One region of the Streptomyces mobaraensis genome, then DNA from elsewhere that is predicted to be linked to it. Evidence: predicted binding sites of a transcription regulator. Region 1 holds the regulator's gene; the other holds the start of a gene.
What was found. The regulator HrcA, encoded in region 1, represses chaperone genes, less so after heat shock. The targets are predictions, from matches to a motif close to TTNGCACTCNGNNNNNCNGAGTGCNAA.

Region 1 (7,484 bases):
GTCGGGCGGCAAGTACGTCGCCCCCGCCGAGGTCGAGGGCCGCTTCAAGGGCATCTGCCCGTTCGTCTCCAACATCCTCGTCCACGGCGCCGACCGGAACTACTGCACCGCCCTCATCGCCCTCGACGAGCCCTCCCTGCTCAAGTGGGCGGCCGGCCACGGGCTCGGCGGCCGCACCTACGCCGAGGTGGTCGCCGCGCCGCAGACCGAGGAGATGGTCGGGGAGTACGTCCGGCGGCTCAACGAGGGCCTCCAGCGCTGGCAGACGATCAAGAAGTTCCGGCTGCTGCCGCGCGACCTGGACGTGGAGCACGGGGAGCTCACCCCCAGCCTCAAGCTCAAGCGGCCCGTCGTGGAGCGGGCGTACAAGGACCTGATCGAGGAGATGTACGAGGGCACGCGCGAGCGCTGACCGGGGGCGCTCGCCCGCGCCCGGCGGCCGGCGGCTCGGGGACGGTCCGGCGTCCGGCGGTCATGCCGGACAATGGACCCATGCCTTCCGTACTGCCCGACGGCGAGCCCGTGCCCGACGACGGGGCGCTGCCCCCGCACGCCCTCGCCGACGCGGGCCGGCGGCCCCTCGGCTTCTACCTGCACGTCCCCTACTGCGCCACCCGCTGCGGGTACTGCGACTTCAACACCTACACCGCGAGCGAGCTGCGCGGCTCCGGCGGCGCCCTGGCCTCCCGCGACAACTACGCCGACACCGTCGCCGAGGAGATCCGGCTGGCGCGCAAGGTGCTCGGCGACGACCCGCGCCCGGTCGAGACGGTCTTCGTCGGCGGCGGCACGCCCACCCTGCTGCCCGCCGCCGACCTGGGCCGGATGCTCGCCGCGATCCGCGACGAGTTCGGGCTCGCCCCCGGCGCCGAGGTCACCACCGAGGCCAACCCGGAGTCCGTCGACCCCCGCTACCTGGAGGAACTGCGGGCCGCCGGCTTCAACCGGGTCTCCTTCGGCATGCAGAGCGCCCGGCAGCACGTCCTGAAGATCCTCGACCGCACGCACACCCCCGGCCGCCCCGAAGCGTGCGTCGCCGAGGCCCGCGCCGCCGGCTTCGACCACGTCAATCTCGACCTGATCTACGGCACCCCCGGCGAGACCGACGACGACTGGCGCGCCTCGCTGGACGCCGCCGTCGCCGCCGGCCCCGACCACGTCTCGGCCTACGCCCTGATCGTCGAGGAGGGCACCCAGCTCGCCCGCCGCATCCGCCGCGGCGAGGTCCCCATGACCGACGACGACGTCCACGCCGACCGCTACCTGATCGCCGAGGAGCGCCTTACGGCCGCCGGTTACGACTGGTACGAGGTCTCCAACTGGGCCACCACGGACGCCGGCCGCTGCCGCCACAACGAGCTGTACTGGCGCGGCGCGGACTGGTGGGGCGCGGGGCCCGGCGCCCACTCGCACGTCGGCGGGGTGCGGTGGTGGAACGTCAAGCACCCGGGCGCCTACGCGCAGGCCCTGGCCGAGGGGCGCTCCCCGGGGGCGGGCCGCGAGATCCTGGCCGAGGAGGACCGGCGCGTCGAGCGCATCCTGCTGGAACTGCGCCTGGTGGACGGCTGCCCGCTGTCCCTCCTGAAGCCGGCGGGGCTCGCGGCGGCGGAGAAGGCCCTGGCGGACGGCCTGCTCCAGCGCGCGCCGTACGAGGCCGGGCGCGCCGTGCTCACGCTGCGGGGGCGGCTGCTGGCGGACGCGGTGGTGCGGGACCTGGTGGACTGATTACCTGATCGGGTGAACTGACGCGTATCGCCCCCGTCTGCGCCTAGCCTCTCCCTAGGGCTGTCGCCGAAACCAGGAGCGGCGATGCGGAGGACCACGGAGATGATGGCTGTGGACGAACGACTGATCGCGCTCATTGACGAGCACCCCGAGGTCTTCGAGGGGTACAAGATCGAGTTGTTGCGGGGGGACATCGTGATGATGGCGGGGCCAGACTGGGTTCACAACGACATCGTCGAGCTCGTCCGGGACCAGGTTCCCGGCGACCGATGGCAGCGGAAGACGACCCAGGACATCGCCATCCCCGGTGAGAACAGCGAACCGCAGCCGGATCTGCTGGTGATCGAGCGAGGAGCGTTCGAGGGCCCTGGCCGACTGGTCCCCGCCGCGGCCGCCACTCTGCTCGTGGAGGTCGTCTCCAAGACCAGCGCCCTCCGCGACTATCACGAGAAGCGCTCGATGTACGCGGCCGGCCGTGTCCCCGCCTACCTGATCATCGATCCGTTCGCCGCCAAGTGCGTCCTGCTGACCGAGCCTTTCGGCGTCGGTGAGGAAGCCGACTACCGGACAGAACGCACCAGCAAGTTCGGCGAGCCCGTGCCGCTCGACCTGATGGGCGTCTCCCTGGACACGTCCGGCTTCCGCACGCTGCCCGGTGACCCCTGCTAAACCCCGGCCGTCACAAAATCGATCAATTCCTCGACTCTCCCCAGCAACTCCGGCTCCAGGTCCTTGTACGACCGCACCCCCGCCAGGATCCGCTGCCACGCCGCCCCCGTGTTCGCCGGCCAGCCCAGCGCCCGGCACATCCCCGTCTTCCAGTCCTGCCCCCGCGGCACGGACGGCCACGCCGCGATCCCCACGGACGACGGCTTCACCGCCTCCCACACGTCCACGTACGGGTGCCCGACGACGAGCACGTGCTCGCCCGTGACCTCCGCCGCGATGCGCGACTCCTTCGATCCCGGCACCAGGTGGTCCACCAGGACGCCCAGCCGCGCGTCGGGTCCGGGGGCGAAGTCGCGGACGATGGACGGGAGGTCGTCGACGCCCTCCAGGTACTCGACGACGACGCCCTCGATGCGCAGGTCGTCGCCCCAGACGCGTTCCACCAGTTCGGCGTCGTGCCGCCCCTCGACGTAGATCCGTCCGGCCCGCGCCACGCGCGCCCGGGCGCCGGGGACGGCGATCGAGCCGGAGGCCGTACGGGCCGGCGCCTTAGGGGTGCGAGGGGCTGTCGGACGGACGAGAGTGACGACGCGGCCCTCCAGCAGGAAGCCGCGCGGTTCCAGCGGGAAGACGCGGTGCTTGCCGAAGCGGTCCTCCAGGGTCACGGTCGGCCCCTGCGCGGTCTTCTCGCAGCGGACGACCGCCCCGCAGAAGCCGGTCGTGACCTCCTCCACCACCAGGTCCGGTTCGGCCGGCACCTCCGGGACGGGGACGTTCCGCTTCCAGGGAGGCGTCAGGTCGGGGTCGTACTGTCTGCTGCGCACGCGCAGACGATAGGAAAAACCCGCCCTTCCGGCCTACGACACGCCGAAGCGCCGTGCCAGCGCGTTGCGTTGCTCACGGACAAACCGGGCGTCGACCGCCGCGCCGTGCCCCGGGACGTACACCGCGTCGTCGCCTCCGAGGGCCAGCAGCCGGTCCAGCGCGGCCGGCCAGGCGGCCGGTGTGGCGTCGGGGCCGGCCTGCGGTTCGCCGGACTCCTCGACCAGGTCGCCGCAGAAGACGACGTCCGGGGCCCCGCCGTCGCCCGGCACCAGGACGGCCAGGTCGTGGCCGCTGTGGGCGGCTCCGAGGGCGACGAGCCGGACCCGCCGCCCGCCGCCCAGGTCGAGCTCCGAACGGTCGGCGACCTCGTGGGCCGGGGCCACCAGCCGGGCCGCGGCCTCGGCGGCGTCGCGCGCGTCCATCCCGTACCGGACCGCGTCCTCCCGCAGTTCCCCGGGGGCGAGCTGATCGGCGAGCCCCGCCGCCCCGTACACCGCCGCGCCCGCGAACGCGGCGGTGCCGAAGACGTGGTCGAAGTGGCCATGCGTGAGTGCGATGTGCGTCACGGGCCGCCCGAAGAGCTCCCGCACCTCCCGCTCGATCTCCGCGCCCTCACGGAGCGTCGCCCCCGTGTCCACGACCAGGACGCCCGCCGCCCCGACGACCGCCCCCGTCGTCGCGTCCCAGCGCGGCAGCCTGCGCCGGGCCACCCCCGGCGCGAGCCGTTCCCAGCGCGCCCCCCTGTGCTGCTCCTGGTCCGTTCCTCCGTGGTTTCCCATGCCGGGAACCTAACGCGCGCGCGGTACGGTGACCCGTCCGGCGGCGCACACGGATCGGACGCGGATCGGACGGCGGATCGGATACGGAGCGCGACTGCCTTGCCGTGGCCGTGGTGGACCGCCGTACACTGACGTGTGGGGTTTGGCACTCGTGACCTTTGAGTGCCAGGCACGAGACCCGGGTAAGACCCGGGGAAGACCCCGCGAGACGGCTGGACCGCTGGACTGGAGGTGTGCGCGGATGCTGAGCGAACGCAGGCTCAAGGTCCTGCGTGCCATCGTCCAGGACTACGTGGGCACCGAGGAGCCCGTCGGCTCCAAGGCCCTCACCGAGCGTCACCACCTCGGCGTGTCCCCGGCGACGGTGCGCAACGACATGGCGGTGCTGGAGGAGGAGGGGTTCATCGCCCAGCCCCACACCAGCGCCGGCCGGATCCCGACCGACAAGGGCTACCGCCTCTTCGTCGACCGGCTGGCGGGCGTCAAGCCGCTGTCCTCCGCAGAGCGGCGCGCGATCCAGAACTTCCTGGACGGCGCGGTCGACCTGGACGACGTGGTGGCCCGCACGGTGCGGCTGCTGGCGCAGCTCACCCGGCAGGTGGCGGTCGTGCAGTACCCGTCGCTGACCCGGTCGACCGTCCGGCACGTGGAGCTGCTGCCGCTCGCCCCCGCGCGGGTGATGCTGGTGCTGATCACGGACACCGGGCGGGTCGAGCAGCGGATGGTCGACTGCCCGGCGCCGGTCGGCGAGGTGGCGCTGGCGGATCTGCGGGCGCGGCTCAACAGCCGCGTCGTGGGCCGGCGGTTCACGGATGTGCCGCAGCTGGTGCAGGATCTCCCCGACTCCTTCGAGCAGGACGATCGCGGAACCGTTTCGACGGTCCTGGCCGTTCTCCTGGAGACCCTGGTCGAGGAGACCGAGGAGCGGCTGATGATCGGCGGCACCGCCAATCTCACCCGTTTCGGGCATGACTTCCCGCTGACGATCCGGCCCGTGCTGGAGGCGTTGGAGGAGCAGGTCGTCCTCCTCAAGCTGCTCGGCGAGGCCACGGACTCGGGCATGACCGTGCGCATCGGTCATGAGAACGCCCACGAGGGCCTGAACTCCACATCCGTCGTCGCCGTCGGCTACGGTTCGGGCGACGAAGCCGTCGCCAAACTCGGCGTGGTCGGACCGACCCGCATGGATTACCCCGGAACGATGGGAGCGGTACGCGCAGTGGCACGTTACGTCGGACAGATCCTGGCGGAGTCGTAAGTGGCCACGGACTACTACGCGGTCCTGGGCGTACGGCGCGATGCCTCGCAGGACGAGATCAAGAAGGCCTTCCGCCGCCTCGCCCGCGAGCTGCACCCGGACGTCAACCCGGACCCGAAGACGCAGGAGCGGTTCAAGGAGATCAACGCCGCTTACGAGGTGCTCTCGGACCCGCAGAAGAAGCAGGTCTACGACCTCGGCGGCGACCCGCTCTCGTCCTCGGGCGGCGGCGGTGGCGCCGGCGGCTTCGGTGCCGGGTTCGGCAACTTCTCCGACATCATGGACGCCTTCTTCGGCCAGGCGTCGCAGCGCGGCCCGCGCTCGCGCACCCGCCGGGGCCAGGACGCGATGATCCGGCTGGAAGTCGACCTGGACGAGGCGACGTTCGGCACGACCAAGGAGATCCAGGTCGACACGGCCGTCGTCTGCACCACGTGCAGCGGCGAGGGCGCTGCCCCCGGCACGTCCGCGCAGACTTGTGACATGTGCCGCGGCCGCGGTGAGGTCTCGCAGGTCACCCGCTCGTTCCTGGGCCAGGTCATGACCTCCCGTCCGTGCCCGCAGTGCCAGGGCTTCGGCACGGTCGTGCCGACGCCGTGCCCGGAGTGCGCCGGCGACGGCCGCGTCCGGTCCCGCCGCACGCTGACGGTCAAGATCCCCGCCGGTGTCGACAACGGCACCCGCATCCAGCTCGCGGGCGAGGGCGAGGTCGGCCCCGGCGGCGGCCCGGCCGGCGACCTCTACGTCGAGATCCACGAGAAGCCGCACCCGGTCTTCCAGCGGCGCGGTGACGACCTGCACTGCACGGTCACCATCCCGATGACCGCGGCGGCGCTGGGCACCAAGGTGCCGCTGGAGACGCTGGACGGCCTGGAGGAGATCGACATCCGGCCCGGCACCCAGTCCGGCCAGGCGATCCCGCTGCACCAGCGCGGCGTCACGCACCTGCGCGGCGGCGGGCGCGGCGACCTCATCGTGCACGTCGAGGTGACGACGCCCGGCAAGCTCGACGCGCAGCAGGAGGAGCTGCTCCGGCAGCTCGCCAAGATCCGTGGCGAGGAGCGGCCGACGGGCGAGTTCAAGCCGGGGCAGCAGGGGCTGTTCTCGCGGCTCAAGGACGCGTTCAACGGGCGCTAGCGGACGGGCCGGATCCGGAGAAGTGCCCGGGGCCGGGCCGGCGCCGACCCGGTTCGTCGGGATACGGCCCGGGCTCGTTTCCGGCGCGGCCCGGGTTCCGTTCGGCGCGGTCCCAGGGGCGTGACACGATGTGGTCATGGCCTTTGAATCCGTTGGGGAATCCGTAGGGGAACCCGTTGGGGACACCGCGCTGACCGGCCTGTTCCGGCACCCGATCGTGCAGGCCCCGATGGCGGGCGGCGGCTCCTGCCCGCCGCTCGCCGCGGCCGTCTCCGAGGCCGGCGGCCTCGGTTTCCTCGCCGCCGGCTACAAGACGCCGGCCGCGATGTACGAGGAGATCAAGCAGCTCCGCGCCCGTACGTCCCGGCCCTTCGGCGTCAACCTGTTCATGCCGCAGCCGCCCGCCGCGGACCCCGCGGCCGTCGAGGTCTACGCCGAGCAACTCGCGGGCGAGGCCACCTGGTACGACGCGCCCCTGGGCGACTGGGACCAGGCCACCGACGACGGTTACGAGGCCAAGCTCGCCATCCTCCTGGATGATCCGGTTCCGGTCGTCTCGTTCACCTTCGGCTGCCCGTCCGCCGAGGACCTCGCGGCGCTCGCCGCGGCCGGCACGGTGACGGCGGTGACCGTCACCTCCGTCGCCGAGGCGCGGGCCGCGTGGGAGGCGGGCGCCGCCGCGCTCTGCGTCCAGGGCGTCGAGGCCGGCGGACACCAGGGCACCCACCACGACGATCCCCGGCTGGACGGCGCCGGGGCCGGTGCCGGGCTGCTCGCCCTGCTCACCGAGGTCCGCGAGGCGGTCCCGCTGCCGCTGTTCGCCGCCGGCGGGCTGATGCGCGGCGCCCAGATAGCGGCCGTGCTCGCCGCGGGCGCCTGTGCCGCGCAGCTCGGCACGGCGTTCCTCGCCTGCCCCGAGTCCGGCGCGAGCGAGCTGCACAAACGGGCGCTGACCGACCCGCTGTTCACCGGCACCGAACTGACCCGCGCCTTCTCCGGGCGCCCGGCCCGCGGCCTGGTGAACCGATTCATCCGGGAGCACGGCCCCTACGCCCCCGCCGCCTACCCCCAGGTCCACTACCTGACGGCCG
Region 2 (7,484 bases), 1.9 Mb from region 1:
CCACCCGGGCGTCCCGAACTCCTCGTTGATCAGGCCGGCGACGCGCTCGACCTCCGCCGTGTAGTCGCGGTAGACGGTGAGGTCCTGCCGGGACGGGTACGCGAACGCGATGTGCACGACGCGCTCGCGCCACTGCGGGTGGTCCTCCAGGAGCCGCCGGAAGGCGTGCAGGCCGCGGACGATGTTCTTCGACAGCTCGGTGCGGTCCACGCGGACGATCGTCCGGCGGCCGGCCCCGACCTGCTCGCGCAGCGCGGCCATCCGCTCCTCGACGTCCGGCCGGTGGGCGCGCTCGCGCAGGAAGGCGGCGTCCGCGCCCAGGCCGTGGACGCCGAGCAGCGTCGTCCGGCCGTCGAGGCGCACGGCCGTCGCCGACCCGTCGTCCGCGCGGACGACCTCCGCGCCGAGGACGTCCGCGCAGCAGGCGGCGAACGCGTCGGCCCAGCGGCGGGTGAGGAACGCCGCGCGGTCGCCGCCCAGGATGCCGCGGAGCACCTGCGCGGCCACGTCGTCGGGGAGCATCCGGTAGTAGTCCGGCGGCGCCCAGGGGGTGTGCGAGAAGTGGCTGATGCGCAGGTCGGGGCGGCGCTCGCGGAGCAGGCCCGGGACCAGCGTCAGGTGGTAGTCCTGGACGAGCACCACCGCGCCCTCGGCGGCCTCCTCGGCGAGCGCGTCCGCGAAGGCGGCGTTGTACGTCTCGTACGCGGCCCACTGCTCGCGGAACCCGGCGTCGAAGACGGGCTCCAGCGGCGTCTGGTAGAGCAGGTGGTGGACGAACCACAGCACCGAGTTGGCGATGCCGTTGTACGCGGCGGCGAAGGTCTCGGCCGGGACGTCGAGCATCCGCACGCCGTACCCGCCGGTGTCGGCCGGGTCGAGCCGGCGGCCCGCGCGGCGGGCGGCGAGCCGGTCGCCCTCGCCGAGCGCGGCGCAGACCCACACCGCGCCGGAGTCCGTACCGATGGCGCTGAGCCCGGAGACCAGGCCACCGCCGCCCCGGCCGGAGGTCAGGGAGCCGTCCTCGGCGACCCGGTAGGAGACCGGGCCGCGGTTGGATGCCACGACGATGGGGGCGTTCTGCACGTGCTCAGCGACCATGACGCGAGCCTTGCCACGCCGCCATCCGCTCAAACGTACGCCTCCCCCCGTTGCCCTTTCGCGTACGCCTACGCCGCCCGTCTCCGTAGGTCTACGCCGCGCGGTGCCGCGCGTACTCGGGGACCTGCGTCATCGGCGGGCGCTCCTCGGTGTCCACCGGATACGTCCGCGGAACGAACCCCTCCGCCGTGCGCTCGAACTGGGTCAGCTCCGGGCGCACCAGCGGTTCGCGGCCCAGCCGCAGCTGAGCGGTGCGGTAGATGGCGGCGGCCATCCGGCCCAGCGCCCGCCCGTCCTGGTGGCGGTGCTTGCGCACCCCGACGTCGACCTGGGCCAGCGCGTCCAGGCCCACCGTGTGCAGCGCGTCGACGAGCAGGCCGAGCTCCACGCCGTAGCCGACGGGGAACGGCAGCCGCTCCAGCAGCGAGCGCCGGGCCGCGTACTCGCCGCCCAGCGGCTGCACGAAACCGGCCAGCCGCGGCCAGTGCAGGTTGAGCAGCGGGCGGGCGACCAGCTCCGTCACCCGGCCGCCCTGGCCCGCCGCCTCGCCCAGCGGGCGGTCGTACATCGCCTTGACGAAGTCCACGTCCGGGTCGGTCAGCAGCGGGCCGACGATCCCGGAGACGAAGGCGGACGAGAAGTCGCGCAGGTCGGCGTCGATGAAGCAGACGACGTCGCCGGAGGTCACCAGCAGGGACCGCCACAGCACCTCGCCCTTGCCGGGGACGGCGGGCAGGCCGGGGAGCACGGCGTCCCGGTGCTCGACCCGGGCCCCGGCCGCCGCGGCGACCCGCGCCGTGCCGTCCGTCGAACCGGAGTCGAGGACCACCAGCTCGTCGACGAGCGGCATCTCGTCCGTCATGAGGTCGCGGCGGATCGCGGCGGTGATGTCCCCGACCGTGGCCTCCTCGTTCAGCGCGGGCAGGACGACGCTGACCGTGGTACCCGTCGCGCGCTTCGCGGCGAGCAGCCGGTCGAGCGGGCGGTCCGCCGCGGTCCAGGACCGCCGGGACAGCCAGCGCTCCACCTCTTCCAGCACGTGAACGACTCCTCGCTTGTGAACGGTGTGGTGATCTGTCTCGCGGTGCGAAACGGCCCTCTCGCCGCGCCGCACCTTCCGATACAGTCTTGAACAACGCGGAGCCCGCCCGTATGTCGGGGGTGCCGCGCGCACAAACGCCTGGGTGCTGCCCAGTGCCATACCGCTCATCCAGAGGGGCAGAGGGACACGGCCCGTTGAAGCCCCGGCAACCCTCCAGCCGGTCTCCTTGTGAGGCTCCCGGCGGGGAAGGTGCCAATTCCGTCTCGTGGCGAGGTTCGCCACGGGGAAGATGAGGAGAAAGGGCCTCGCCTCCATGGCTGTGCAAGCCGTCGAAAGCGTCACTTCCGCCACCACTTCTTTTGGCGGTTCCTTTGGTCCCGCCGTCGCGCTGTCCTGCCGCGAGTGCGGCGAGCGCGTCCCCCTCGGACCGGTCTTCGCCTGCACCTCCTGCTTCGGCCCGCTGGAGGTCGCCTACGAGCTGCCGCTCGGCGACCCCGAGGGCCTGCGCCGGCGCATCGAGTCCGGCCCCGCGAACATCTGGCGGTACGCGCCGCTGCTGCCCGTCCCCGCCGACGTCGCCTCCCGGCCCAACCTCCGGCCCGGCTTCACCCAGCTCGTCCGCGCCGACAACCTGGCCAGGGAGCTGGGCGTCACCGGAGAGCTGCACGTCAAGGACGACTCCGGAAACCCCACGCACTCCTTCAAGGACCGCGTCGTCGCGGTCGCGGTGGAGGCGGCGCGCGCCTTCGGATTCACCACGCTGTCCTGCTCCTCGACCGGCAACCTGGCCGGCGCGGTGGGCGCGGCGGCCGCCCGCGCCGGGCTCCGGTCCTGCGTCTTCATCCCGCACGACCTGGAGGCCGGCAAGATCGTCATGGCCGCCGTCTACGGCGGCGACCTCGTCGGCATCGAGGGGACGTACGACGACGTCAACCGCTTCTGCTCCGAGCTCATCGGTGACCCGCTGGGCGAGGGATGGGGCTTCGTCAACGTCAACCTCCGCCCCTACTACGGCGAGGGCTCCAAGACCCTCGCCTACGAGATCTGCGAGCAACTGGGGTGGCGGCTGCCCGACCAGCTCGTCATCCCCATCGCCTCCGGCTCCCAGCTCACGAAGATCGACAAGGGGCTGCGGGAACTGATCGCCCTCGGGCTGGTGGAGGATCGCCCGTACCGCATTTTCGGCGCCCAGGCGGAGGGGTGCTCGCCGGTCTCCCGCGCCTTCAAGGACGGCCAGGACGTGGTGCGTCCCGTCAAGCCCGACACGATCGCCAAGTCCCTGGCCATCGGGAACCCGGCCGACGGGCCGTACGTGCTCGACATCGCCCGGCGCACGGGAGGTGCCGTCGAGGACGTCACCGACCCGGAGATCGTGGACGCCATCCGGCTCCTCGCCCGCACGGAGGGGATCTTCGCGGAGACGGCGGGCGGCGTGACGGTGGGCGTCACGCGGAAGCTGCTGGAGGCGGGGGTGCTGGATCCTTCGCTGACGACCGTGGTGCTGAACACGGGGGACGGGCTGAAGACGCTGGACGCGGTGGCGGCGGGGCCGTCGGTGACGATCAGGCCGAGCTTGGGGGCTTTCCGGGAGGCGGGGCTGGGGTAGGGGTGGGCGGCCCCGGTCCCTCCCCCAGAGGGGGTACCCCCACTTTCACCGTTTCCTGGGGCTGCCGCCCCTGACCCCGCAGGGCGCTTGTGGGTGCGGGGGCGCAGCCCCTGCAAGAAACGGTGAAAGGGCGGGACTGGGGCACCCCACCCGCGCCCCCCCGCGCACGCACACACGCCACACCACTCACAAGAAAGGCGACCCCATGAGCGTCACCGTCCGCATCCCCACCATCCTCCGCACCTACACCGACGGCCGCGCCGAAGTCCCCGCCCAGGGATCCACCCTCTCCGAGGTGATCGGCGACCTGGAGAAGAACCACCCGGGCATCGCCGCCCGGCTCCTCGACGACGCCGGCAAACTGCGCCGCTTCGTCAACGTGTACGTCAACGACGACGACGTCCGCTTCGAGGGCGGCCTCGCCGCGGCGACCCCGGACGGCGCGGGCGTGTCGATCATCCCGGCGGTGGCGGGCGGCTGAGCGCCCGCGACGCCGAGCGCCCGCGAGGCGGCGCGCCCGACGGCATCGAGAGACTCACCCGGCAACGGGAACCACACGCGAACCGTGAATCGCCCCGGCCGCTAAGCGGACGGGGCGATTCCGTCTGTTGAAGCGCGATACAGTTGGGACGTTCCCCCTCCGGTGTCAGAGCCGAACGCATATGAGAACCCGTCAAGTTGCGCGGGAATTACGCGTGCGAATTGTCGGGTTGGCCGGTGTATGTCCGGCCCGACTTGCCCTGGAACATCCCCTGTTGGGTGGAGATCGCCGCTCGGCGACGCCGGTATTTCTCGTCCGTCTGACCTGTTGCAGACGGCATCCGTGCAGATACATTCAGCCGCGGTCGACGCGTTCCGGCGCACACCCCTCGGTGTCACAAGGGGTGAGGTCTGACCCGGGTCCGCGAAGTGCGGTCCTGTGCAAGGGCCAGTAATAGGGGAGTTAGGCATGGCTCAGGGCACCGTCAAGTGGTTCAACGCGGAGAAGGGGTACGGCTTCATCGCGGTCGACGGTGGTGCGGATGTTTTCGTCCACTACAGCGCGATTCAGATGGACGGCTACCGCACCCTGGAAGAGGGGCAGCGGGTCGAGTTCGAGATCTCGCAGGGCCAGAAGGGACCTCAGGCCGACATGGTGAGGGTGACCGCCTGACCGCGGCGCATCGACCACCGATCGCTCAGTCTGTCAAAGGGGTCCGCACCGGGAGGTGCGGACCCCTTTGTCGTGTCCGTTCGTCTGTTCGGTGGACGGACTGTTCGGCCGTCCGGGCCGGCGGTGCGGGGAGTGCGCCGGTCTCCCGCTGGGCAGGGTCTCCGGGGCGCCTCCGGGATCCGTTCGAAACGAGGCCCGGAACCCCTCCGGGACGGTGTCCGGGATGACCCCGGTCTTCGGAAGGACGCTTGCACTCGGAGGTGCCGAGTGCTAATCATTGGCTTAGCACTCTCCCAGTGAGAGTGACAGACTTGGACCGTCGGTGAGGTCCACGGGCCCGGCGGGGCAAGGAACCGCCGAGCATGTGGGCCGTCCGTCGCGGGCGCCTGTGCGGTCCGGAGCAATCCACCCCCAGTCCGGGAGGACCACTTCACATGGCCAAGATCATCGCGTTCGACGAGGAGGCGCGGCGCGGCCTTGAGCGCGGTATGAACCAGCTCGCCGACGCCGTCAAGGTCACCCTCGGCCCCAAGGGCCGCAACGTCGTCCTTGAGAAGAAGTGGGGCGCCCCCACGATCACCAACGATGGTGTCTCCATCGCCAAGGAGATCGAGCTGGAGGACCCGTACGAGAAGATCGGCGCCGAGCTGGTCAAGGAGGTCGCGAAGAAGACGGACGACGTCGCCGGTGACGGCACGACGACCGCGACCGTCCTCGCCCAGGCGCTGGTCCGCGAGGGTCTGCGCAACGTGGCCGCCGGTGCCAACCCCATGGCCCTGAAGCGCGGTATCGAGAAGGCCGTCGAGGCCGTCTCCGCCGCCCTCCTGGAGCAGGCGAAGGACGTCGAGACCAAGGAGCAGATCGCCTCCACGGCCTCCATCTCCGCCGCCGACACCCAGATCGGCGAGCTCATCGCCGAGGCGATGGACAAGGTCGGCAAGGAAGGCGTCATCACCGTCGAGGAGTCCCAGACCTTCGGTCTGGAGCTGGAGCTCACCGAGGGTATGCGCTTCGACAAGGGCTACATCTCGGCGTACTTCGCCACCGACATGGAGCGTATGGAGGCGTCCCTCGACGACCCGTACATCCTGATCGTCAACTCGAAGATCAGCTCGGTCAAGGACCTGCTGCCGCTCCTCGAGAAGGTCATGCAGTCCGGCAAGCCGCTGCTGATCATCGCCGAGGACGTCGAGGGCGAGGCCCTGTCGACCCTGGTCGTCAACAAGATCCGCGGCACCTTCAAGTCCGTCGCCGTCAAGGCCCCGGGCTTCGGCGACCGCCGCAAGGCCATGCTCGGCGACATCGCCATCCTCACCGGTGGCACGGTCATCTCCGAGGAGGTCGGCCTCAAGCTGGAGAACGCCGGTCTCGACCTGCTCGGCCGCGCCCGCAAGGTCGTCATCACCAAGGACGAGACGACCATCGTCGACGGTGCCGGTGACAGCGACCAGGTCCAGGGCCGCGTCAACCAGATCCGCGCCGAGATCGAGAACAGCGACTCGGACTACGACCGGGAGAAGCTCCAGGAGCGCCTCGCGAAGCTGGCCGGCGGCGTGGCCGTCATCAAGGCCGGTGCCGCGACCGAGGTCGAGCTCAAGGAGCGCAAGCACCGCATCGAGGACGCCGTTCGCAACGCGAAGGCGGCCGTCGAGGAGGGCATCGTCGCCGGTGGTGGCGTGGCCCTGCTCCAGGCCTCCCAGGTGTTCGAGAAGCTGGAGCTCGAGGGCGACGAGGCCACCGGTGCCAACGCCGTCAAGCTGGCCCTGGAGGCCCCGCTCAAGCAGATCGCCGTCAACGGTGGTCTCGAGGGCGGCGTCGTCGTGGAGAAGGTCCGCAACCTGACCGTCGGCCACGGCCTCAACGCCGCGACCGGCGAGTACGTCGACATGATCGCCGAGGGCATCATCGACCCGGCGAAGGTCACCCGCTCCGCCCTGCAGAACGCCGCCTCCATCGCGGCGCTCTTCCTCACCACCGAGGCCGTCATCGCCGACAAGCCGGAGAAGGCCGCCGCGGCCGCTCCGGGCGGCATGCCCGGTGGCGAGATGGACTTCTGAGCCGACCCGGCTCGCCAGTCCTGAAGCAGACCGAGGGCGGCATCCCCATCACGGGGATGCCGCCCTCGGGCGTTTCCGGGGAAAACCGAAGAAGTACGTGGCGAGGAAGCCGGCCGCGTACCCGACCAGCAGCCCCGCCGCGTACACCACCACCGCCTCGACCGGCCCTTGATCCCCTCTCAGCAGCGGGAACAACGCCCAGCCGGACGGCCCGATCGCCGTCGCGCCCACCGTGCCGCTTCCGCCCTGCGCCATGAACCCCACGAACCCGCCGCCGAAGGCGCCTCCCACACAGGCCGTCGCGAAGGGCCGCCCCAGCGGCAGCGACACCCCGTAGACCAACGGCTCGCCGACCCCCAGCAGTCCAGCCGGAAGCGCGGAACGCACCGTCCGCCGCACCGAGATGTCGTCCGGCAGCCGCAGGTAGACGGCGACCGCCGCCCCCACCTGGCCCGCGCCCGCCATGGCGAGGATCGGCAGCAGGACCGTGCTGCCCCGCTCGGCGATCAGCGTGGCGTGGACCGGGAT

Region 2: groL (chaperonin GroEL) is a predicted target of HrcA. The motif match lies at 5,182-5,208, and genes of this name have one in related genera.

Annotation. Positions count from the first base shown of each region.
Region 1 is NZ_CP083590.1:5,089,460-5,096,943, forward strand. Features, by position in the region: gene K7I03_RS22190 (AMP-dependent synthetase/ligase) at 1-412, shown strand, start outside; gene hemW (radical SAM family heme chaperone HemW) at 493-1,725, shown strand; gene K7I03_RS22200 (Uma2 family endonuclease) at 1,810-2,394, shown strand; gene K7I03_RS22205 (DUF3097 domain-containing protein) at 2,391-3,218, opposite strand; gene K7I03_RS22210 (MBL fold metallo-hydrolase) at 3,252-3,998, opposite strand; gene hrcA (heat-inducible transcriptional repressor HrcA) at 4,240-5,256, shown strand; gene dnaJ (molecular chaperone DnaJ) at 5,257-6,393, shown strand; gene K7I03_RS22225 (nitronate monooxygenase) at 6,623-7,484, shown strand, end outside.
Region 2 is NZ_CP083590.1:3,144,522-3,152,005, reverse strand. Features, by position in the region: gene K7I03_RS13420 (alpha,alpha-trehalose-phosphate synthase (UDP-forming)) at 1-1,098, opposite strand, end outside; gene K7I03_RS13415 (glucosyl-3-phosphoglycerate synthase) at 1,190-2,137, opposite strand; SAM riboswitch class I at 2,302-2,436, shown strand; gene thrC (threonine synthase) at 2,454-3,746, shown strand; gene K7I03_RS13405 (MoaD/ThiS family protein) at 3,952-4,227, shown strand; gene K7I03_RS13400 (cold-shock protein) at 4,696-4,899, shown strand; gene groL (chaperonin GroEL) at 5,334-6,956, shown strand; gene K7I03_RS13390 (PTS transporter subunit EIIC) at 7,005-7,484, opposite strand, start outside.